DNA from 3 places in the Bifidobacterium sp. FKU genome. Region 2 is predicted to be linked to each of the others. Evidence: riboswitches for the same ligand, from Rfam matches in the RefSeq annotation. Region 2 holds a riboswitch; each other region holds the start of a gene.
The links. A riboswitch is a leader RNA that binds a small molecule or an ion and turns the genes downstream of it on or off. The one in region 2 is predicted to bind thiamine pyrophosphate.

Region 1 (7,705 bases), 800 kb from region 2:
GTTGCTCGTCGGCACGGATTTCTATCGTAAAGTGCCGCATGATGTGTGGCCGTTGAAGCCCCGTGTGGGCATCGTGCGCCGTGCGCTCAACGAAGGCGTGGTCCTGGAGACTTCCGATGGCCTCGAACTGCTTGAAGGCGATTACCCGAATTCGATCATGCCCGGCAACACCGTGCAGTTCACCGACCTGTTCGGCATCGAACGAGTGCTGTGGCCCACGGCCATCCGCCCAGGCGAATCCGATCACGATGACGACATCAAGCAGTACCGCATCACGCCGGGCAGCGATCCGTCGCTTACCTTCGATTCGTTCGGCGGTTATGAGCAGGTGATCACGCGCGCCAAGGAGCTTATCGAAACGCAGCTGGGCAACAGTGCGCAGATGCGTGCGATCGGTGCCAAGCCGATCAAGGGCGTGATTTTCACCGGTGCTCCGGGCACCGGTAAAACACATCTGGCCCGCATCATCGCCAATGTGGCGGACGCGCAGTTCTATCTGGTGTCCGGCCCGACCATCGTGAGCAAGTATGTGGGCGATAGTGAGGAAACGCTGCGCATGATTTTCGCCGCCGCGCAGGCGGACAAGCGCGCCATCATCTTCTTTGATGAGATCGATTCGATTGCGTCCTCGCGCGAGAACGATACCAATGGCGTCGGCAAGCGCTTGGTGGCGCAGTTGCTGACGTTGATGGATGGTTTCGAGTCCAAGGGCAATGTTGTGGTGGTCGCTGCGACCAATCGTATTGAGGACGTGGATCCCGCTTTGTTGCGTCCGGGCCGTTTCGACTGGCAGATTCCTTTCCCAATGCCGTCCGAGCACGACCGTTTGGGCATTCTGCAGGTGCAGGCCCGTTCGTTGTCAATCGAGGGCGAACTGCCGTTGGTGGATATCGCGCAGCGAACCGAAGGCTGGAGCGGCGCCGAAGTGTGCGCCATCTGGACCGAGGCCGCTCTGGTGGCCGCCAAGGACCGACGCGGCGCGATCCGTGCTGCCGACCTCGTCACCGCCTTCGAGCGAGTCGAGCGTCGTCCCGAATTAAGACACCACCGGGCATAATAATTGGCTCCCCTCTCTGAGGGGAGCCAGAGAAAAATTACTCCTGGGCGGTGGAGTAGAGCTTGCCGCCTTGGGCGGTGTACTTTTCGCTCATCGCATCCATGCCGGCGAGGATTTCTTCGGGGCTGAGCACGTTGGCGGACACCACGTCGTTATCGACATTGGCCTTGGCCTTAGCCAGTGCCTCGGAGTCGATGCCAGCAGCAGCCTCCTTCACGATTTGCTGCTGAGCGGCCTCGCCGCCGAATGCCTTGCGGATGTTCTGGGAGATGGCCATCGAGCAGAACTTCGGGCCGCACATCGAGCAGAAGTGCGCCATCTTGGCCGGCTCGGCAGGCAGGGTGTCATCGTGGAAGGCGATGGCGGTGTCCGGATCGTAGGACAGATTGAACTGGTCGAGCCAACGGAACTCGAAGCGAGCCTTGGAAATCGCGTTGTCACGATCCATCGCGTGCGGGTGGTGCTTGGCGATGTCTGCGGCGTGGCAGGCGATCTTGTAGGCGATCACGCCCTGCTTCACATCATCCTTGTTCGGCAGGCCAAGGTGTTCCTTCGGGGTCACGTAGCACAGCATAGCGGTGCCGTAACGACCGATCTCGGTGGCGCCGATGGCGGAGGTGATGTGGTCGTACCCCGGAGCGGTATCGGTGGTCAGCGGTCCGAGGGTGTAGAACGGGGCGCCCTTGCACACCGACTTCTCCAGTTCGATGTTCATGCGTACGGTATCGAACGGCACGTGGCCCGGGCCCTCGATCATCACCTGCACGTCCTTGGCCCAGGCGCGCTCGGTCAGCTCGCCCAGAGTCATGAGCTCGGAAAGCTGCGCTGCGTCGTTCGCGTCGGCCAGGGAGCCGGGGCGCAGGCCATCGCCCAGAGAGAACGCCACGTCGTACTTGGCGAAGATGTCGCACAGCTCGTCGAAGTGCGTGTACAGGAAGCTCTCCTGGTGGTGGCGCAGGCACCAGTCGGCCATGATGGAGCCACCGCGGGAGACGATGCCGGTCACGCGGTTGGCGGTCAGCGGCACGTAACGCAGCAGCACGCCGGCGTGGATGGTCATGTAATCCACACCCTGCTCGCACTGTTCGATCACGGTGTCGCGGAACAGCTCCCAGCTCAGCTTGGAGGCATCATCCTCGACCTTCTCGAGGGCCTGGTACATCGGCACGGTGCCGATCGGCACGGGGGAGTTGCGCAGAATCCACTCACGGGTGGTGTGGATGTCGTTACCGGTGGACAGGTCCATCACGGTATCGGCGCCCCACTTGGTGGCCCACGTCAGCTTCTCCACTTCCTCGTCGATGGAGGAGGTGACGGCCGAGTTGCCCATGTTGGCGTTGAGCTTGGTCAGGAAGGCGGATCCGATAATCATCGGCTCGGCTTCGGGGTGGTTGATGTTGCAGGGCATCACCGCGCGGCCGGCGGCCAGCTCGGAGCGCACGAGCTCAACATCGCAGTTCTCGCGGGTGGCCACGTACTGCATCTCCGGGGTGATGATGCCGTGGCGGGCGTACCACATCTGGGTGATCGGGTGGTCCTTGGCGCGCATCGGCTGGTGCTTGCGTCCACGCCATTCCTTGGTAGCGCGGCCGCGCTTGATGGCGCGCTTACCATCGTCCTCAAGGTTGCGGCGGCGGCCCTCGTAGTCTTCGATGTCGCCGCGGTCGCGGATCCAGTCGAGACGCAGGGGCTTCAAACCTTCCTTCGGGTCGCACTTGGGGCCTTCGGTGTTGTAGTCGTGGAACGGCGGGTTCGGGCCCACGCCGGGCGTGTCGCTCAGCTTGATTTCGGTGTACGGCACTTCCAGGTCGTAGGAACCGTACTGATAGGTGAACGGTACGGACTTGGTCTTGCGGATGTGCGCCTTGTCGCGCTGCTTGGAACCACGGGCGGCGATGTCCACGCGCTGCTGCTTGGCGAGCTTCTGGGCGTCCTTGGCGTCCTTGGCGTTGGTGAACTTCTTCTCAGTGGCCTCGGAGCCAGGCTTTGCGGCCCCTTCCTGAGCAGCCTGAGTGTCAGCAGCGGGGGTGTGGGTTACGACGCGCGGCGCGTAGCCGTGCTTCTTGTCACCGCGGATGGCCTTCCAGCCTTCGACCATGGCGCGCGCGGCCTCTTCCGGGTTCTCGGCACCCGCGATGGCGGAGACCGCGAACCAGCCAGCGGCCTTGGTGTCGGCGAGCATGGCCATATCGGCTGCGGTCACGCCGCCGCCCACGACCACCGGGAACTCGCTGGCGACGCAGATGGTGTTGATCTGGGCGGCGTCCAGCGTCTTGCCGGAGCCGTCGTTGCCGCCCACGGAAGCCTCGGGCTTGGTGGTGGAGACGTGCAGAGGGCCGGCGCCGATGTAGTCAATGCAGCCGTCGGGCAGCTCGTTGATGAGCTGAACGAGGCTTTCGGTCTCAGCCGACAGACCCACGATGGCCTCGTCGCCGAGCAGGGCGCGGGCTTCGCGCGGCTCCATGTCGGTCTGGCCGATGTGCACACCGTCCACCTTGATGCCCTTGCGGCGGGCCTGCCACACCACGTCGGCACGGTCGTCGATCACAAAGGCCACGGAATCGGACTTCTCATTGTCCTCGATGATCTGCGCGATGTCGCGGGCCATGTCGGTCAGCTCAGAGGCATCGGCCTCCTTGGCGCGCAGTTGGATGAAGGTTGCGCCGCCGTGCAGAGCCTGATCCACCACGTCGGTCAGCGGACGGCCTTTGCAGTCCTCCGGCCCCACCACGAAGTACGCGGACAGGTCGAAGCTGTCTCGCATGGAGGCGTATGGGTATTCATTACTCATTATTATTCCTACCTTTGTTGTTTCTTGTGGAAGTCTTATTGGGAAAAACTGTTACGAGCTCCCTCATCAGAGGGAACTGAAACTACTGCACAAAAATCTCGGATTCCGCCACCTGTTCGGCGGTCACATTCCACAGCGCGTCAAGGAACGCGACCTGGAATGAGCCCGGCCCGTGCGAAGTCGTATCGGCTATCTCTCCCGCGCGGTTGTACAGCAGAGATGCGGACAGAGCGGCGGTCAGCGGATCGGAAACCGCCAGATATGTGGCAGCCACGCCGCCCAGCGAGCAGCCGGCACCGGTGATCTTGGTCATCATCGCGCTGCCGCCCGGCAGTCGGTACACGGTTTCGCCGTCGGTCACCAGATCGGCGATGCCGGACACGGCCACGGCGCAGCGGGTGGAAGCGTCATGGGAGGAATGCTTGGCGTGCTGTTCGGTCAGATACTGTGCCAGCGCCATCGCCGCACCGGTTGCGGACTCCACGCCATCGACGGATTCCACTCCGGCGGGGCGGTGCTCGGAAGTGTCCCCCACGGTTTCGGTATTGAGCCCCCACATGTTCGCCAGCGCGATTACCTCGGAGGCGTTCGCGCGAATCATGGTCGGGGGAGCGGCCTTGAAGGCCTGAAGAATAGCGGTGCGGGTGCGGCCGATGCCGGCGGCCACTGGGTCGAGCACCCACGGCTTGTCCAAGTAGTTGAGTCGCTGGGCGATTTCGGGCAGCGCGTCCTTATAGAACGGCAGCAGCGTGCCCACGTTGATGTAGTTCGCGCCCGCGATTTTCGCGGTTTCGATCACGTCGTCCGGCAGGAAACTCATGGCCGCAGTGCCGCCGGCCGCCAGTTGCGCGTTGGCAACCAAATTAATGGTCACAAAATTGGTGAATGACTGGGCCAACGGAGTCGTCTCGCGTACGCGGCGAACGGCATCGGCGATATTGTCGCGGATGGGTGAATCGGCTGGAACCGGAGTCCCGGCGGTACAACCGCTGGACATACCGGTAAACGATGATGCACTATTGCTCATTTACTGCTCCCTACGATGGTCTTAACCAACAGGTTCTAAGGGTCAGGCTCAGGCCTTTCTCAACTCGCGAACCACATGCGAGTCCCCCTGCACTACAGTGCCGACGCTATGCGCCAACATGGACATTATCGTGACGGATTTGTTCGATACGTGTCGTCAGGTCTGGCGCGTCCCGTCCATTCGTGATATGTGGACGCCTCCGCCGAGCAACATCTCCCGAATTTGTGACGCTAACGCGATGTCAGTGGTACAAATTGGGGAAGGGCAAAACAACAGGAACAATATGGAGGTGTTTGCGATATAGGAATCGCTGCGAACGGCCGCTCGTGAGACGCGGAACATATACCGGACAATGCCGCCTGACCTGTCACCATATACGGCTATCCTGAAGCGGTTGTTATTAGACCCCAAACCGTTCAAACCAGAAGGTGCATTGTGGCTCAGTCCAAACTCGATGAAGTCGTATCCCTTGCGAAGCGTCGCGGCTTCGTGTTCCCCGCCGGCGAAATTTACGGCGGCACCCGTTCCGCTTGGGATTACGGCCCCCTCGGCGTCGCTCTCAAGGACAATATCAAGCGTGAATGGTGGCGCTCCATGGTCGTCACCCGTCCTGATGTCGTCGGTGTCGACACTTCCATCATTCTGCCGCCCGAAGTGTGGGTGGCGTCCGGCCACGTGAGCGTGTTCAACGATCCGCTCGTCGAGTGCCTCAACTGCCACAAGCGCAACCGCGCCGACAAGCTCGAGGAATCCTACGCCGAGAAGCACGGCGACAAGATGCCGGAAAACGGCATGAAGGACATCGTCTGCCCGAACTGCGGCACCCGTGGCCAGTGGACCGAACCGCGCGACTTCAACATGATGCTGCGCACCCACCTCGGCCCGGTCGAGGACGAGAACAGCCTGCACTACCTGCGTCCGGAGACTGCACAGGGCATCTTCGTGGACTTCAAGAACGTGATGACCTTCTCCCGTTCCAAGCCGCCGTTCGGCATCGCCAACATGGGTAAGTCCTTCCGTAACGAGATCACCCCGGGCAACTTCATCTTCCGCACCCGTGAGTTCGAGCAGATGGAGATGGAGTTCTTCGTCACGCCCGGCACCGATGAGGAATGGCACCAGTACTGGATCGACGCCCGCACCCGCTGGTACATCGACCTCGGCGTCAAGCCGGAGAACCTGCGCCACTACGAGCATCCGAAGGAAAAGCTCTCCCACTACTCCAAGCGCACCGTGGACATCGAATACAAGTTCGGCTTCCAAGGTTCCGACTGGGGCGAGCTCGAAGGCATCGCCAACCGTACCGATTACGATTTGAGCGCGCACTCCAAGCACTCCGGCGAAGACCTGAGCTACTTCAACCAGGCCACCGGCGAGAAGTACGTGCCGTACGTCATCGAACCGGCCGCCGGCCTGACCCGCTCCCTGATGTGCTTCCTCGTGGACGCCTACGATGTGGACGAGGCCCCGAACACCAAGGGCGGCGTCGACAAGCGCACCGTGCTGCGTCTCGACCCGCGTCTGGCCCCGGTCAAGGCCGCCGTGCTGCCGCTGAGCAAGAAGCCTGAACTGCAGACCGTGGCCCAGAACCTGGCCGACGACCTGCGCTTCAACGAATGGATGATCGACTACGACGAGTCCGGTGCCATCGGTCGTCGTTACCGTCGTCAGGACGAGATCGGCACCCCGTTGTGCATCACCGTGGACTTCGACACCCTCGAAGACCATGCCGTGACCATCCGCGAACGTGACACCATGGCCCAGGAGCGTATCGCCCTCGACAAGGTGGCCGATTACGTGGCCGCCCGCATCGGCGAGAAGCGCACCCGCGTGCCCCTGAAGCCTGTGGAAATGGGCGGTGAGCCTTGGCCTGAGTCCGGCGTTCAGGAAGCCGGCGGTCTGTACTAAAGACGGGTCTGTATAGAGGCTCCCCTCTATGAGGGGAGCTGTCCACGAAGTGGACTGAGGGGAGCCAAAGCTATTTCAGAACAGGAACCACATGGCAGAATCTGAAACCGAAACCACCATCACCGCTACTCACGAGACCAACAATCTCGACCCGCGTACGGACGCGCCGGCACGGCCCGAGACTCCGGTACACATCGCCCCCGTGCAGCTCGGCAACATTACCGTGCCGACCCCGGTGGTGCTTTCGCCGATGGCTGGCGTGACCAACTGGCCGTTCCGCGTGATCTGCGAGGAATACGGTCCCGATGGTCTTTACGTGGCCGAGATGATCACCGCGCGGGCCCTCGTGGCGCGTAATCCGAAAGCCCTGCGTCTCTGCCATTTCGCCAGAAGCGAAAAAATTCGTTCGCTGCAGTTGTATGGCGTGAATCCATCCATCACCGAACAGGCGGCGAAAATCGTGGTCGACGGCAACATGGCCGACCATGTGGACCTGAACTTCGGTTGCCCGGTACCCAAGGTCACTCGCCGCGGGGGAGGCTCGGCCCTACCATGGAAAACCGACATATTCACCGAGCTCATCCAGCGTGTGGTCGCCGCATGCGAGCCGGCGGGCATCCCCGTCACCGCGAAGATCCGCGTCGGCATCGACCATGACCATGAGACCTTCCTCGAAGCCGGACACATCGCGCAGGAGGAGGGCTGCAAGGCCGTAACCCTGCATGCCCGCACCACCGCCGAATACTATGGCGGTCATTCCGACTGGTCACGCATCGGCGAGCTTAAGGAACACCTCAACATTCCGGTATTCGGCAATGGTGATATCTGGGGTGCCGAGGACGCGCTCGAAATGGTGCGCGAGACCGGCTGCGACGGCGTGGCCATCGGCCGCGGATGTCAGGGCCGGCCGTGGCTGTTCGCC
Region 2 (7,705 bases):
ACTGGCGAACACTGCGGCCTTCCCGCCCATCAAGGCTCTCATCTCAGCGTCGGTGCGCGCCCGCTGAATGGCCACGTTCTCGGCGTCACTCAATACGGAGCGCGGATATTTGCGCTGCTGATTCTCAAGCTCGCCACCGAGCAGCTGAGCCACTTCACGAGCGGTGAGGGCTCCATCAGTCTCCACGAACACGGTCTGCGGAGCCAGGCAGCTTTGCTGGTCATATGTGGCGATGTCAACAGCCACACGATGCACGGTATCGGCATAGGTATCAGGGCGCAAAGCCTCTCGGCCAATGAACGCCAACCCGACTTTTGCTCCGTAACCTAGACAGGGCTTTGATCCGGCGACTTTGCCCGCAATCAATTTGGTAGTCTGCGAAGAACCGTAAACAATCACGGCATCGGCCACATCGATGGCTGAATCCTCGAGCTGCTGCGAGCCGCCCTTCCATGGAACCACCGCAATGGCATCAGCGAGGTCGGAATTGACCATCGCAATGCTGCGAGCAAAGAACGCAGGCATCACCGGTTCGGAAAATGAAGATTTGCCAAGAATCGCGCCTTTGACCAGCAGGGTCATCGCCATGCTCCACACGGGAATCCCCGGCACATTGCTGGAGAACACCTGATAGGTGAGCGCCGGGCCCACATATTTAGAGTATCCCCCCGCCTTGTTCGGCCGGAATTCGTCGAGCATGGACGGCTGACCGATTTCGGAGTCCAGGAACCGGAGCAGTTCACGACGCCTGAACTGGCGCATATACCGTTTGAGCTCAATCCGCACCATGTCAGGCTCATATCCGGTGATTGCGGGAATCAGCAGTTCAGCCTGACGCCGCAGCTCAAAATCCGGATCGGCCCATAGTTGGGCCGCGTCGGCCACGATGTCGAGAATATCGTTGACACTCATCGCGGCAAGCGTGCGGTTGCGAACATCGGCAAGCTGCTTGGCAAGGGAAGTCACCTTTGGGCCATCCAGTCGCGGATAGCGCAAACGCTTCACCCCATCCGATGTGGCGACATCATAGATTTCGTAATCCGAAACATCCGCTCCCGAAGGCAGGTGGAAGACATCAATGGCCTGACTCACAGATTCGTCAGCGGTTGGCACTGATGACCTCGTCCACTGCGATTGAGCAACCACGGGCCTCGGCTCCCTTCGCCCGGCCCTGCAGCAGGAATCCGTCCGGAGTCCGGTAGCCAAGATCCTCGGTCAGAATACCGATGCATGAATTCCAATTGGCAAGGTCGTAATGGGCTATCACACCGGTCTCACCATCCTTGACGGGAGCCAGCGTTTCCGGATCAAGGAAGACCGTGCGCACCCAGGCGGGGTTCGCCTTGAGATAGTTGCTGGTGCCATCCGTATACCACGACAGAATATTTTGGTCATAGATCTGCGAGCTCAACTCGGTCATGCCATACATGTTGACGCAGTGGTGGCGCGGCACCCCCAGTGTCTGTTCCAGTTCGTCAAGCATCTGGTCTTCGGTGATGTCGCGCTTAGTGCTCTTGAAGCCGCCAGTGTCGAACAAGCGGCTATCGGGGGCCAGCGCGAACGTCAGATCATGCTCATGCAGGTAATCGAGCAGATACAGGTAGGATGACGAGACACCCATCAGCATCACCGGTTCGCCGTCGGACACCGCACGATTGAGGAAATCGATGATGCCATCGAATTTGAGCCCATGTTCATCGAAGAACACGCCGCTGCCTTCGCTGCCACAGAGTTCCACGGCCTTGGTGAGATACCGCGACAGTGAGGAGTTCTGGTTCATGTCCCACGCCGGAGAGATCACAGCAATGCGAATGCGTTCACGATCCGGCATGATGAAATGACGGAACGGCACAATCATCGATTCATCCCACACCTCAAGATCAGGGTGGAAGTTGCGCCCACGCATCTTGCCGCCATGCGTGGTTCCGCTCGTCATGAATACGGCTTTGCACTGCTCGGTCGGTATGGTCGAAAGGTCAAGGTGCTTGAACCCGTCCACCGGCATCGGCGGAATCTCCCGCCAATCCTTGAGCGTTGCGGGGGTGACGCGTTTAGCCGCGCAGTAACGACGGTACGGCAGATCATACGTGTACTGATAGATGAACACGTCGCGCGCCAACGCACCAAACGCCTCTTCCGGGGCCTGCTCACAGCCATAGGTATGGATAAAATCCAGAATCCCGCGCTTGATACGACGCGCGTCATCCATCACATCAGTCATTGCATCGCTCCTGTCAATATCCAATATCAACCAGCATTATCGTTCATCGTGCGCCGCAGCGCCAGTCCCATCCGCCGGATCGGCTGCTGGAACATCCACGGACGCCGGCGCACGATGCTTCGCCACCAAATCCGGAAGAGCGACGAACAGCGCATTGAGAATGATGGCGCTGAATACACCGACCATGATGTTGTTGCCAAAGAACACGCTTGCGCCGCCGGTCAGGCCGGAGAGCGCCTTGGGCAGGGCGATGCCGAGCAGCAGAGACATGCCGATGACCGTTTGACGGCGCTCGTCATCAGCGACCTTGCGCAAGGCTCGCAGACCGGTCACGATCAGGCTGGCCGCAGCCGGCAGGAAGATGCCTCCGACGACTGCCGAGGGAATGACGGACAGCAGCGCGCCCGCCTTTGGCACGAAGCCCAGAATCAGCAACAGAATGGCGGCGATTGTCACAGGCGTGCGCGTGCGCAGCTTGCCTTCGCCGGTCAGGTTGAGCAGGCCGACATTTTGCGGGTATGCGGTGGTGGTGAATCCACCAATCAGCGAGGAAATGGCCGAACCTGCCGCCTCGCCGGCGAGGCCGTAGCGCACCTGCTTGCGTTCGAGGGTCGTGCCTTGAATCTCGGAAGCCGCCTGATAGACGCCGAGAGCCTCCATGACGGCAACCATATAGGCGATGAAGAACGGAATGAAGATCTTCCAGTCAAACGTAAACGGCCCGTAAGGCATGAAGGTCGGCAGGCCCAACCATCCCTTGGAAGCCACAGGAGAGAAGTCCACCATGCCAAACGCCGCGGCGACCACGGTGCCGACGACAAGCGCGATGAGGAATGAGAACGACTTAAGCAGACCCTTGCCGAGCAGCGACAGGACAAGCACAATCGCCGTGGTCAGGATCGACACGGTCAGGATGTGCGGATCGGCAAACGTTTTGTCACCGGGAGCCCCACCAAGAAACTCGCTCAGCGTGAATCCGGACAGCGAGACACCGACCATGAAGATGACCACGCCCGAGATCATCGGAGAGAACAGGAACCTCATCCGCTCTATCGCACCGGTCAGGCACAGCAACAGGAACACAAGCGAAGCGATGAGAATGGACGAACTCGCCGCCCCCAGCATGCCAGCCGTACCTGCCGCGATCATCAACGCGTCAAACGCGGCTGACGGCCCCTGCACCACCGGCAGGCGAACCAGCCGAGTGGCCTGGATCAGAGTAACCAGGCCGGAGACGATGAAGATGGCGTTAATCATGTTCGACGATAGGGCAATAGATAAGCCGATTGCTCCGGCCACGAATACCGGATCAAGCCAAACATTGGAAACGAACACATGCTGGAAACCCAGCAGTACGTTCTGGGCGGTCAGCTCCTTGCGTATTGACATACGCTTCCTCTCTCTCAACGCGCATATGGGATGCCGAGCCGAACAGAGGAGTTCAACCGTCGTATTCCCTACGCGAGTGTTAGCTCACAGGTTCGAAGGGTTCGGCACATACCGTCTCAGCCTAAAGCACCCCTTACGAATCGGTTTTCGCACGTCACCGTAACAAACCTTGACATCTCCGTCAAGAAAAATCGTGCTTTTTTCGGCAGCTGCCCGATGTGAGATAACAAACAGTTTTACGAATGGAGAAGGAATCGAAGCAATGCGGCCAGACTCACCAACCCCACAGGACCATGGACTTGGAGCCGGCGGGAGTGAAGTTGGAGTCGCCGGTGGTGCAGGCAGCGGTATCGGCGGCGGTATCGCGACCGGGCAGTTCGCGGGTTTCGCGGCGGATGGCGTTGCGCCAGAGGCGGGCGCGGTTGGAGCGTTGCACCTCCACGATGTTGCCGTCTCGGCCAGCGGCGAAGACGCTTTCCTGGTCGCCGGTTTGCATGCGCTTGACTTCACGGCGCAACTGTCGATTCTCTTCTTCGAGCTCGAGGATGCGCGCGATACCGGAAAGATTGATGCCCTCATCCTGACTTAGGCGCTGAGCTCGGGTCAGGCGGGCAATGTCGCGCAGACAGTAGCGGCGTGCGCCGCCATCGGTGCGCTGCGGACGGACCAGACCCAGCCGGTCGTACTGGCGAAGGGTCTGGGGGTGGATGTTGGCCAGTTCGGCGGCCTGGCCGACGGTGAAGATGGGCAGTTCGATATCGAAGCCGACATCATCGGCTCCGTCGAGATCGGCCCTGCCCATCACCAGCGCGGTTGCGCACATTGCGTACAACTGCTTCATTTGGTTGGCTAACCGCGCCATTGTTCACCTCCTGATTACAGGCTGAGATAGTCGCCGGCTTTTTCGTCGAATTCTTTGGCGGCGTGCTTGACCGCCAGACCCGGCTTGGCGGGGACCATGATCTGCACGCGGCCGATCAGGTCGCCCGGCTGGTTGCCGCGCTGGACACCGAGTCCCGCGAGCTTGACCTCCGCGCCGGAGCTGGAACCGGCCGGCACCTTGAAGGTGACGGGATTGCCGTCGATGTCCTTGGCCTCGACCTTGCCACCGGCCACGGCCTGGCCCACGGTGACGGGCAGGTCCATGACGATGTCGTGGCCGCGCATCGAGAACGCGGCATCGGGCTTGACGGTGACGTGCAGGTACAGGTCACCGGCCTTGCCGCCATTGATGCCCGGCTTGCCCTTGCCGGCAAGCTTGATTTTCTGGCCGTCCTTGACGCCCGCAGGCACGTGGGCCTTGAACTTCTTGCCGTCCACGGACAGGGACACGGTAGCGCCCTTGACCGCCTGACGCAGGGTCAGGCTGATCTTGGAGTTGCGGTCCTCGCCGTTTTCGGGGCGCGGGGCCTCCTCATAGCCATAGCCGCCGGCATTGCCGTACGCCTGCTGGCTGTAGCCGCCTTGGCCTGCAGCACCGCCGAACATCGAGAAGATGTCGTTGATGTTGTTGGGGCCGCCGCCCGAAGTGGAGAAGCGGATGCGCGAGCCATTGCCGCCGGCACCCTGGCCGAACATGGAACCAAAGATGTCGGAGAAACCGGAAGCATCGAAGCCGCCGGCGCCGGAACCGCCGGCGAAGCGGGCGCCGCCCATGCCGAACTGACGAATCGCGTCGTACTTCTGGCGATCTTCCTTCTTGCTCAGCACGTCATAGGCTTCGGAGATGTCCTTGAACTTCTCCTCGGCTTCCTTGGTCTTGTTGACGTCAGGATGGTATTTGCGGGCGAGCTTGCGGTACGCCTTCTTGATGTCGTCGTCCGAAGCGTCCTTGGAGACACCAAGGACTTTGTAGAAGTCTTTGCTGAGCCATTCGTTTTCAGCCATTCATGTCTCCTTTCTAGAAAAGTCTTTATGATTGGCTCCCCTCCTTGAGGGGAGCTGTCGTCATAGGCGACTGAGGGGAGTTACGGCATCCGTTAAGCTCCCCTCAGTCAGCTTCGCTGACAGCTCCCCTCAGAGAGGGGAGCCGAGGTAAATATCAGCTCCCTCATCAGAGGGAGCTAAGGCACTGTCAACTCATTGCAGCGAACTGGTCGTCAGTTTTGTGGGGAGGCTACTACTACTCGGGCGGCACGGATTACGCGGTCGCCGATGCGGTAGCCGGCCTCAACCACGGTGTCAACCGTTTCCTTTTCGGCATTCGCGTCCGGCTTGTGCAGGATCGCGTCATGCTTGGTGGGGTCGAAGTCCTCGCCCTTTTCGCCGAACTTCTCGACGCCGAACTTCTCGAAGGCTTTGTCGATCTTGGTGGCAACGGCCTTGAACGAGTCGTCCATCTCGCTGTGTTCGCGAATGCGGTCGATATCGTCGAGGGCGGGCAGCAGCGCGGTCAGCACGTCGATGATGCCGTGCTGGCGGAAGCGCTCCTGCTCCTTCTGCGTGCGATTGCGGTAGTTGATGAACTCCGCACGTTCGCGCTGCAGGGCTTCGAGGTAGTCTGCGGCTTCCTTCTTGGCCTTGCCGAGGGGGGTGAGGGTGTCTTCGGAATCGGAGGGAGCGGAATCGGACGAGCTATCGCTCGGCTGTTCCGCTCCGGCGTTCGCCGGGGTCTCTCCCTCAGTCGCGGACTTCGCCGCACCAGCTCCCTCGTCAGAGGAAGCTTGGGATGCGGTCTCGGCTTTGGCCGAGTCCTGCGGCGCGGCGGAAGCGGCACCCTCAGCGGCCTGGTCGGGATCCGGCAGGTCGTTCAGGTAGTCGTCCTTGTTGAACTCGGACATCACTTGTTGTCCTTGTCGTCATCGTCGTCCACGACCTCGGCCTCGACGGTGTCGTCGTCGGAACCGGAGGCGGAGCCAGCGGAAGCGCCAGCGCCGGCAGCGCCAGCCGCACCGGCACCAGCCGCGGCACCCTCGGCACCCTGCTGGGCGTAGAGGACCTGGCCGATCTTCTGAGCGGCGGTCATCAGCTCGGTCTGAGCGGTCTTGACCTTCTCGGTGTCGTCACCCTTCAGGGCCTCCTTCAGGGCGTTGACCTTGTCGGTGACCTCCTTGACGATGTCGTCGGAGAGCTTGTCCTTGTTGTCGTTGACGAGCTTCTCAGTGGAGTAGGCGAAGGCCTCGGCCTGGTTGCGGGTCTCGGCGTCCTCCTTGCGCTGCTTGTCTTCGGCCTCGTGCGCCTCGGCTTCCTTGACCATGCGGTCGATCTCGTCCTTCGGCAGGCCGGAGCCACCGGTGATGGTCATGGACTGCTCCTTGCCGGTGCCCTTGTCCTTGGCGGACACGTGCACGATGCCGTTGGCGTCGATGTCGAAGGTGACCTCGATCTGCGGGACGCCACGCGGAGCCGGAGCGATGCCGGTCAGTTCGAAGGTGCCCAGCGGCTTGTTGTCGCGAGCGAACTCACGCTCGCCCTGGTAGACCTGAATCAGCACGGACGGCTGGTTGTCTTCGGCGGTGGAGAAGACCTCGGAGCGCTTGGTCGGGATGGCCGTGTTGCGATCGATGAGCTTGGTCATGATGCCACCCTTGGTCTCGATACCGAGGGACAGCGGGGTCACGTCGATAAGCAGAACGTCCTTACGGTCGCCCTTGATGACGCCGGACTGCACGGCGGCGCCGACTGCCACAACCTCATCCGGGTTCACGGACTGGTTCGCTTCCTTACCGCCGGTAAGCTCCTTGACCAGATCCTTGACGGCGGGCATACGGGTGGAGCCGCCGACGAGCACCACGTGGTCGATGTCGCTCACCGAGATGCCGGCATCGTGCAGCACGTTGTTGAACGGCGTGCGGCAGCGGCCCAGCAGGTCGGAGGTCATTTCCTCGAAGTGCGCGCGGGTCAGGGTCTCGTCCAGGTGCACCGGGGTGCCGTCGGGGGTCATGGCCAGGTACTGCATGGAGATGCTGGCGGAAGAGGAGGAGGAGAGTTCCTTCTTCGCCTGCTCGGCGGCTTCCTTCAGGCGCTGCAGCGCGATCTTGTCCTTGGACAGGTCGACGCCGTACTTGTTCTTGACTTCGGAGACCAGCCAATCGATGATCTTCTGATCCCAGTCATCGCCACCGAGGTGGTTGTCGCCGTTGGTGGCCTGGACCT
Region 3 (7,705 bases), 1.0 Mb from region 2:
CCGAAGCTCACCGGAATGAACCATTCGCCGAGGTTGAACCGGGCGTCCACGTAGTCGCGGATGTAGATGCGCCACGGCAGGCGTTCCGACTTGGGCATGTGGTTGATGTCGCCCTTCTGCATCGCCTCGTACTCGGCGTTCTCCCTCTCGCGCAGACGGGCTTTGGCGGCCTTGGCGCTGGCCTTGCGGTCCACCGGAACCAGCGGACGGATACCGGCGGCCTGAGCCTGCTTCATCTTCGGGGTAGGACGGCCTTTTTTCTCAGAAGGATCGGCGGCCTTCTTCGGGGCCTGCTCAACAGGAACTTGGGCCTCTTCTTTTTTCTTAAACGGATTCCATGTCATGCTTTGAGGTTACGGTGACGTTCAGACACTTGTACACTGGCGCAGTCATTGCAATGACGCCGCTCACGCACATATATAAAGGAGGATCATCATGGCAACGTTCACCGCTGACGAGATTCGTTCGCGCGTCGAAACCGATTGGAACCGCATCGTCAAGGTGCTGGCCGAAAAGGTCGCGCTGCAGTCGATCTCCGCCAAGGGCATCACCGCCGAACATATGAAGCGCTCCGCTGAATTCGTGGCAGACGAACTGCGCCTCGTGGGTGTGGATGCCAAGGTGGTCCAGGCTTCCAATGCCGACGGCACTCCGGGCGCATGGGAGGTCATCGGCTCGCATATCGTTTCTCCGGACGCCCCCACCGTGCTGCTCTACGCCCATCACGATGTGCAGCCTGTTCCGGACCCGGCCGAATGGGACACCGACCCGTTCGTGGCCACCGAAATCGACGGCCGCCTTTACGGCCGTGGCTCCGCCGATGACGGCGGCGGCATCGCTATCCACTCCGGTGCGCTGAAGGCCTTGGGCGACGACCTCAACGTCAATATCAAAGTGTTCATCGAAGGCGAAGAGGAGATGGGTTCGCCAAGCTTCATTCCCTTCATCGAGGCTCACCGCGACGAATTCGCCGCTGACGTGATTATCGTGGCTGATTCCGGCAACTGGTCGGCGGACATTCCTTCTTTGACCACCTCGCTGCGCGGTAACACCTGTGTGGACGTGACCGTGCAGGGCCTTGAGCATCCGGTGCACTCCGGCCAGTACGGCGGCCCGATTCTCGACTCCAATACGTTGGCCGCCATGCTCATCGCTTCCATGTATGACGAGAACGGCGATCTGGCCGTACCCGGCGTGGCCGCGGAAGAGCCGATCGGCGGTTTGCAGCACGACCTTGACGAAACCACTGTGCGCGAGGATTCCGGCGTGGTGGCCGGTTACGAGTTCGCCGGCACCGGTTCGCTGGCCTCACGCCTGTGGACCAAGCCGTCCGTGACCGTGATCGGCTTCGACGCCCACCCGGTCGAGGGATCCTTCAACGTGATCGCCCCGGAGACCCGCTTCCGTTTGTCGCTGCGCACCGCGCCCACCCAGCGCCCTGAAGAAGCGCAGGAAGCACTGGCTGCATTCTTCGAATCCCACGCGCCGTTCGGTGCCAAGGTCACTGTCGAACGCGGCGAAAACGGCATGGGCTGGGCCATGGACCCGACTGCCGTGGCCACCAAGGACGCGCTGGAAGCCATGACCGAGGCTTTCGGCGTTGAGCCCATCAACAAGGGCGAAGGCGGCTCCATTCCGTTCATCCCCGAACTGCAGCGCATTTTCCCCAACGCTCAGGTGCTGGTCACCGGTCCCGAAGACCCGAAGGCCAACGCCCACAGTCCCAATGAGTCCATCTCCCTGCCCGGCCTCAAGAACAACGTGATCACCGAGGCTTTGCTGCTGGACAAGCTCGGCAAGTAGACGAACTGTATCGGTAATGGTAGCGAGCCGCCGTCCGGTAGGTCACAGATGTGGCTATTGCCTTTGACGGCGGCTTGCTTTATAGTCGGGGAGTTGACACGGGAGCTGCCGTTAGGCGGCTGAGAGGAGACTCATAGTCTCGACCGATGGAACGTGACCGGATAATGCCGGCGCACGGAAATGTCGCTCTTACCCACCCGTGCCTGAACCAACCTGCGCGTGGCCACGAACATGTGCATCATGTGCGTACATATATCCATGTATGTTCGGCCTGCGTACGAGCAGAAGAAAGGCACATTCATGACTGAAGCTGTGGCCAAAGCCAATTACAAGTGGCGCGTCGTCGATATCGTCGTCGCCGCAATCATCGCCGTCGCATCCGGCGTCATTTTCTGGGGCTGGGACATTGTCTGCTCCGCCCCGCTGGCCCTGTTCGAAGGCGTGACCCCCGGTTTCGAGGGTCTGCTCAACGGATTCTGGCTGTTCGCCGGCCCGCTCGCCGCAATCATCGTGCGCAAGCCCGGTGCCGCACTGTTTGCCGAAACCCTCGCCGCCTTCCTTGAACTTACGCTGGGCAACCAGTGGGGCGTCGGCGGCTCGCTGATCGTCGGCATCATCCAGGGTCTGGGTGCCGAAATTGCCTTCGCCGTCTTCGCCTGGAAGAAGTGGAACATCGGCACTACCATCCTGTCCGGTGCGCTCGCCGGCGTGGGCTGCTGGGCCTACTACTGGTCCACCAACCCGGGCTGGAACGGCCTGCGCGTCACTTGGTATCTGGTGGGCTCCATCATCTCCGGCGTCGTGATCGCCGGCGTGGTGGTCTGGTACTTGTCTCGTGCGCTCGCTGCCACCGGTGCTCTGGAGCGCTTTGAATCCGGCCGTAGCAAGGCGCGCGTCTGATGCAGATTAATCCGGCTGCGGTAGAGGCCAGCGGCTGGGGCTGGCGGCACGCCACGCGTAAGGACTTCGCGTTGCGTGCCGTCGATTTCACCATCCGGCCAGGTGAACGTGTGCTGATGCTCGGCGCTTCGGGCGCGGGCAAAAGCACGATGATGGCCGGTCTCGCAGGCGTACTTGGCGGCGATGAGGAAGGCGAGCAGGAGGGTTCGCTCACCATCGATGGCGTCGATGCGCGCGAGGCGCGAGGCCGCGTGGGACTGGTGCTTCAGGACCCGGACTCGCAGATCATTCTTGAACGACTAGGCGATGACGCGGCCTTCGGCTGCGAAAACCTCAACGTGCCGCGCGAGGAGATTCGGCAGCGAGTGCGCGAATCATTGGATATGGTGGGACTCGGCGGACTCGAACTGGATCGGTCCACCCGCCATCTGTCCGGCGGTCAGCGCCAACGTCTCGCGTTGGCCGGCGTGCTGGCTATGAAGCCCGGTCTGCTGTTGTTGGACGAACCGACCGCCAACCTCGACCCCGAAGGCGTGGTCGAAGTGCATGACGCGGTCAAAAAGGTCATCGAGGCCACCGGACAGACCATGGTTGTGGTCGAACATCATATCGATGTATGGCTCGATCTGGTCGATCGCGTGATTGTGCTCGGTCGACCCGATGCAAGTTCGCCCACGGGTGCGGTCATTGCCGACGGCAAGCCGGACGAGGTGTTCGCCGAGATGGGCGACGTATTGGCCGCCGGTGGCGCGTGGGTGCCGGGCCGTGCGATTCCCGATTACTCGCCGAAGCAGGAGCCTGCGCACGATGCGCCGGTGCTCAGCACTGAGAACTTAAGCTTTGGCCGTGGAACCGCTCTTGGCGTTGGTATCAATCTGGATTTTTATCCCGGCGAAGTAACGGCTCTGATGGGTCCGAACGGCGCGGGCAAATCGACCTTGGCCTTGACCTTGGCCGGGCTACTCGAGCCTATCGCCGGCAAGGTGCTCATCGCCGACAACCTCAAGCCCGCGCATGCCGGGCGTGAGCCGATCGACTGGAAAAGCAAGGAACTGCTGGGCCGTATCGGCATGGTGTTCCAGGAGCCCGAGCACCAGTTCGCTGCCAATTTCGTGCGTGACGAAGTCGCCATCGGCCCCAAGTCGATGGGGCAAAGCCAAGACGAGGCTTATCGGACCGCCGACCGCATGCTTGAGCAGATGAATCTCACGCGCTTCGCCAAAGCCAACCCGTATACCTTGTCTGGCGGGGAGAAGCGGCGACTGTCCGTGGCCTCCATGCTGGCCGCCGCACCCAAAGTGTTGGTGATGGATGAGCCGACATTCGGACAGGATTTCAGTACGTGGAATGAGATGGTCAAGCTGATTGCCGCCATCCGCGATCAAGGCTCGTGCGTGATCATGGTGACGCACGATGAGGCGCTGGTGGATGCGCTGGGCGCGCGACGTGTGATGTTCGAGGAGGCGAAGGCATGAGTGACGTGGTAATCGTCAGTCCGCAGGAAACGCGCGTGGAGCCGGTCAAAGCCTCATCGCCCTCATGGTTCATCGCGCGCATCAACGCGGTCAGCCGCATCATCGGTGCGCTGTTGCTGTGTATTCCGATGTTCATCAGTCTGGATGTGGTATCCGCGTCCACGGCGCTCGGCATCGAATTCGTGCTGCTGTGGATTGGTGGCGTGGCTCCGTGGACCGTATGCCGTAAGACCTGGCCGGTATGGATCGCCGTCGCCGGCAGTTTTATCTCCGTGTTTCTCTACGGCCGCACCTCGGGCGAGATCCTGTGGCAGGGCGGCTGGATTGTGATCAGCGAGGGATCCGTTAATCTGGCCATCGCCACGGCTATCAGGGTGGCGGCCATTGCCGTACCCGGCGTGATTCTGGCCCTGGGCCTCGATCCCACTGATTTGGCGGACGGTTTGGTTGAGATTCTGCACTTCTCACCGCGATTCGTATACGGCGGGTTGGCTGGATTGCGCATGTTTACGCTGCTGCAGGAAGATTGGCGCGCACTCGGCCTGTCCCAGCGTTCGCGCGGCCTTGGCGACGGTAACGCCATCGCCCGTGCCCTCTCCCAGGCGTTCGGACTGCTGGTGCTCTCCATCCGGCGCGCCACCAAACTTGCCACCGCCATGGAAGCGCGCGGCTTCGGCTCCAGCGCCCCACGCTCCCAAGCCCGCATCTCGCGTCTGAAGCCTGTCGACTGGATCTTCTACGTCATCTGTCTGGCCGTCCCGCTGGCCTCCATAGGCGTAGCCGTCGGCACCGGGAATTGGCACTTCGCCTTTCAGGGTGCCTGAAAGGCGGCAGACTGGCACAGTGCCTTTCAGGGTTACGATGCCTCCGCCAGCGGGGAGCGAGCCACGACTGACGTAATGCCCCGGCAGTAGGGTAGTGGCTATGCCCATCAACGCCCAGATTCTTGATAATCCGAAATCCGACCGCGTGCGCCGCATCGCCGATCTGACCCGCACCAAAGGCCGCGAACGTTCGGGCCGTTTTCTTATCGAAGGCCCGCAATCCGTGCGCGAGGCCGTCACTTGGCGGCCGGACGTGGTACGGGACCTGTATGTAGAGGTTTCGCAGGCGCTGGAACATCCGCGTATCATCTCCTCCACGTTGGAGAAGATCGTCGAAACCTCGCAGGATGCCACGATTTATGTGCACTACTGCATCGGCGACGTGATGCACCGCATCAGTCCGGACGCCCAAGGCATCGCGGCCGTCGGCAATGCCGAGTCCATGCACGCCGGTGCCGATGACGTCGAACTTGGCAAGAACGGTCGGGCCCCGCAGATTGCCGTCTTCTGGCAGGTGCGCGACCCGGGCAACGCCGGCACCGTGATTCGTGCGGCCGATGCGGCCGGCTGTGACGCCGTAATCTTCGTGGACGACTGCGTGGACGTGCTGAACCCCAAGGTCATCCGCTCCACCGCAGGCTCCCTGTTCCATCTGCCGGTACTTGCCATGAGCACCGACGAATTCTTCACCTGGACAGGCGACCATAATTTGGACGTCTGGGCCGCCGACGTATACGGCACCGAAGAACGCAAGCCGGAAAGCCTGCCCGCAGTACTGGCGGACAAGGCGGCGGTCGAGGCTCCGAAAGCCGTGTTGTTCGGCAATGAAGCGCGTGGCTTGGAACCGGACATCCTCACGCGCTGCGGCCGCATCGTCTCCATCCCGCTTTATGGCAAGGCCGAATCGCTGAACCTCGGCACCTCGGCCGCGGTGATGCTGATGTCGCTGTCTATGTCGGGTCATGTTGAAAGAATGTGAAACCGGTAAAAACGCTGTGAAACGCTGAGAAAACATCAGACGAAAGGGTTCTCGTGGCAGAACAAATGGTGTTCGACGCCGACCAGGTGACTGCTGAGGTTGCCGAGGGCATCGAGAAAATCCAGAACGCCTCCAACCTGGAGGAGCTCAAGGCCATCAAGACAACGTACGCAGGTGCCGATTCGGCGATGACCAAGGCCAGCAAGGCCATTGGCTCCCTGCCCGCCGACCAGAAGAAGGAAGCCGGCAAGCTCATGGGCAAGCTGCGCGCCGATTTCGGCCGTGCCTATGGTCCCAAGGAAGTCGAGCTCAAGGAAGCCGCCGAGAAGGCCGCGCTTGCCGCTGAAACCGTGGATATGACGCTGCCGGTGAACCGTAAGCCTCTGGGTGCCCGTCACCCGCTGCCTAAGCTGATGGAGGACGTCGAGGACTTCTTCATCTCCATGGGTTGGCAGATCTCCTCCGGCCCGGAAATAGAAGCCGAATGGTACAACTTCGACTCCCTGAATTTCGGCCCGGACCATCCGGCCCGCCAGATGCAGGACACCTTCTACGTCAAGGGCAATCAGGCCAAGGACGCCGCCGGTTTCGTCGGCTCCAACATGGTGGTGCGTACGCAGACCTCCTCCGATCAGGTCCGTGCCCTCCTGACCCGTGGCGTGCCGCTGTACATCGCGTCCCCGGGCCGTGTGTTCCGCACCGATGAGCTGGACGCCACCCATACTCCGGTATTCCACCAGTGCGAAGCCCTCGCCGTCGACAAGCACCTGACCATGGCCGACCTGAAGGGCGTGTTGGACAAGCTCGCCGTCGCCATGTTCGGCCCTGAAGCCAAGACGCGCCTGCGCCCGAGCTACTTCCCGTTCACTGAGCCGAGCGCCGAACTCGACCTGTGGTTCCCCGACAAGAAGGGCGGCCCCGGCTGGCTCGAGTGGGGCGGCTGCGGCATGGTGAACCCGAACGTGCTGAAGTCCGCCGGCATCGACCCGGACGTCTACACCGGTTTCGCCTTCGGCGTCGGCATGGAGCGCACGCTCCTGCTGCGCAGCGACATCAACGACATGCACGACCTGGTCGAAGGCGACGTGCGTTTCGCCGAACAGTTTGTGATGGGGGAGTGATTCAGCCATGCCTATGATTGATATCGATTGGCTCAAGGACCATGTCGAGGTTCCCGAAGGCCTGACCTACGAACAGCTCGCCAAGGACCTTGTCAAGGTGGGTCTTGAGGAAGAGGAGATTCACTCCTCCCAGGTGACCGGCCCGATTGTGGTCGGCTACGTGGTCGACGCCACCCCCGAACCGCAGAAGAACGGCAAGACCATCAACTGGTGCCACGTGGACTGCGGCGACGAATGGAACGAGACCGACGAAGACGGCAACAAGGTGCCGCGCGGCATCATCTGCGGCGCGCCCAACATGAAGGCCGGCGAAAAGGTCGTCGTCACCCTGCCCGGTGCCGTGCTGCCCGGCGACTTCAAGATCGAGCCGCGCAAGACCTACGGCCACATCTCCAACGGCATGTGCGCCTCCGAACGTGAGCTGGGTCTGGGCGACAACCACAATGGCATCATCCTGCTGCGTCAGTACGGCTTCTCCGAGGCTGAATACGAGGCTCTGAAGCCTGGTCAGGACGCCATGCACCTGCTGCACCTCGACCAGCCTCTGCTTGAGATCAACATCACCCCGGACCGTGGCTACACGCTGTCCTACCGTGGCGTGGC

Region 1: linked by a shared signal. The riboswitch ahead of MMB48_RS04300 (hydroxyethylthiazole kinase) and the one ahead of MMB48_RS00760 (solute carrier family 23 protein) in region 2 are both predicted to bind thiamine pyrophosphate.
Region 3: linked by a shared signal. The riboswitch ahead of MMB48_RS08145 (ECF transporter S component) and the one ahead of MMB48_RS00760 (solute carrier family 23 protein) in region 2 are both predicted to bind thiamine pyrophosphate.

The regions. Positions count from the first base shown of each region.
Region 1 is NZ_CP092888.1:963,059-970,763, forward strand. It holds gene MMB48_RS04290 (ATP-binding protein) at 1-1,057, shown strand, start outside; gene thiC (phosphomethylpyrimidine synthase ThiC) at 1,095-3,848, opposite strand; gene MMB48_RS04300 (hydroxyethylthiazole kinase) at 3,931-4,875, opposite strand; TPP riboswitch at 4,866-4,974, opposite strand; gene MMB48_RS04305 (glycine--tRNA ligase) at 5,311-6,783, shown strand; gene dusB (tRNA dihydrouridine synthase DusB) at 6,875-7,705, shown strand, end outside.
Region 2 is NZ_CP092888.1:165,345-173,049, reverse strand. It holds gene MMB48_RS00770 (acyl-CoA reductase) at 1-1,113, opposite strand, end outside; gene MMB48_RS00765 (coenzyme F390 synthetase) at 1,100-2,221, opposite strand; gene MMB48_RS00760 (solute carrier family 23 protein) at 2,258-3,610, opposite strand; TPP riboswitch at 3,658-3,754, opposite strand; gene MMB48_RS00755 (heat shock protein transcriptional repressor HspR) at 3,885-4,472, opposite strand; gene MMB48_RS00750 (DnaJ C-terminal domain-containing protein) at 4,487-5,497, opposite strand; gene grpE (nucleotide exchange factor GrpE) at 5,710-6,390, opposite strand; gene dnaK (molecular chaperone DnaK) at 6,390-7,705, opposite strand, start outside.
Region 3 is NZ_CP092888.1:1,778,563-1,786,267, reverse strand. It holds gene MMB48_RS08155 (DUF3043 domain-containing protein) at 1-344, opposite strand, end outside; gene MMB48_RS08150 (dipeptidase) at 436-1,803, shown strand; TPP riboswitch at 1,895-1,999, shown strand; gene MMB48_RS08145 (ECF transporter S component) at 2,104-2,703, shown strand; gene MMB48_RS08140 (ABC transporter ATP-binding protein) at 2,703-4,178, shown strand; gene MMB48_RS08135 (energy-coupling factor transporter transmembrane component T family protein) at 4,175-5,002, shown strand; gene MMB48_RS08130 (TrmH family RNA methyltransferase) at 5,103-5,981, shown strand; gene pheS (phenylalanine--tRNA ligase subunit alpha) at 6,047-7,102, shown strand; gene pheT (phenylalanine--tRNA ligase subunit beta) at 7,110-7,705, shown strand, end outside.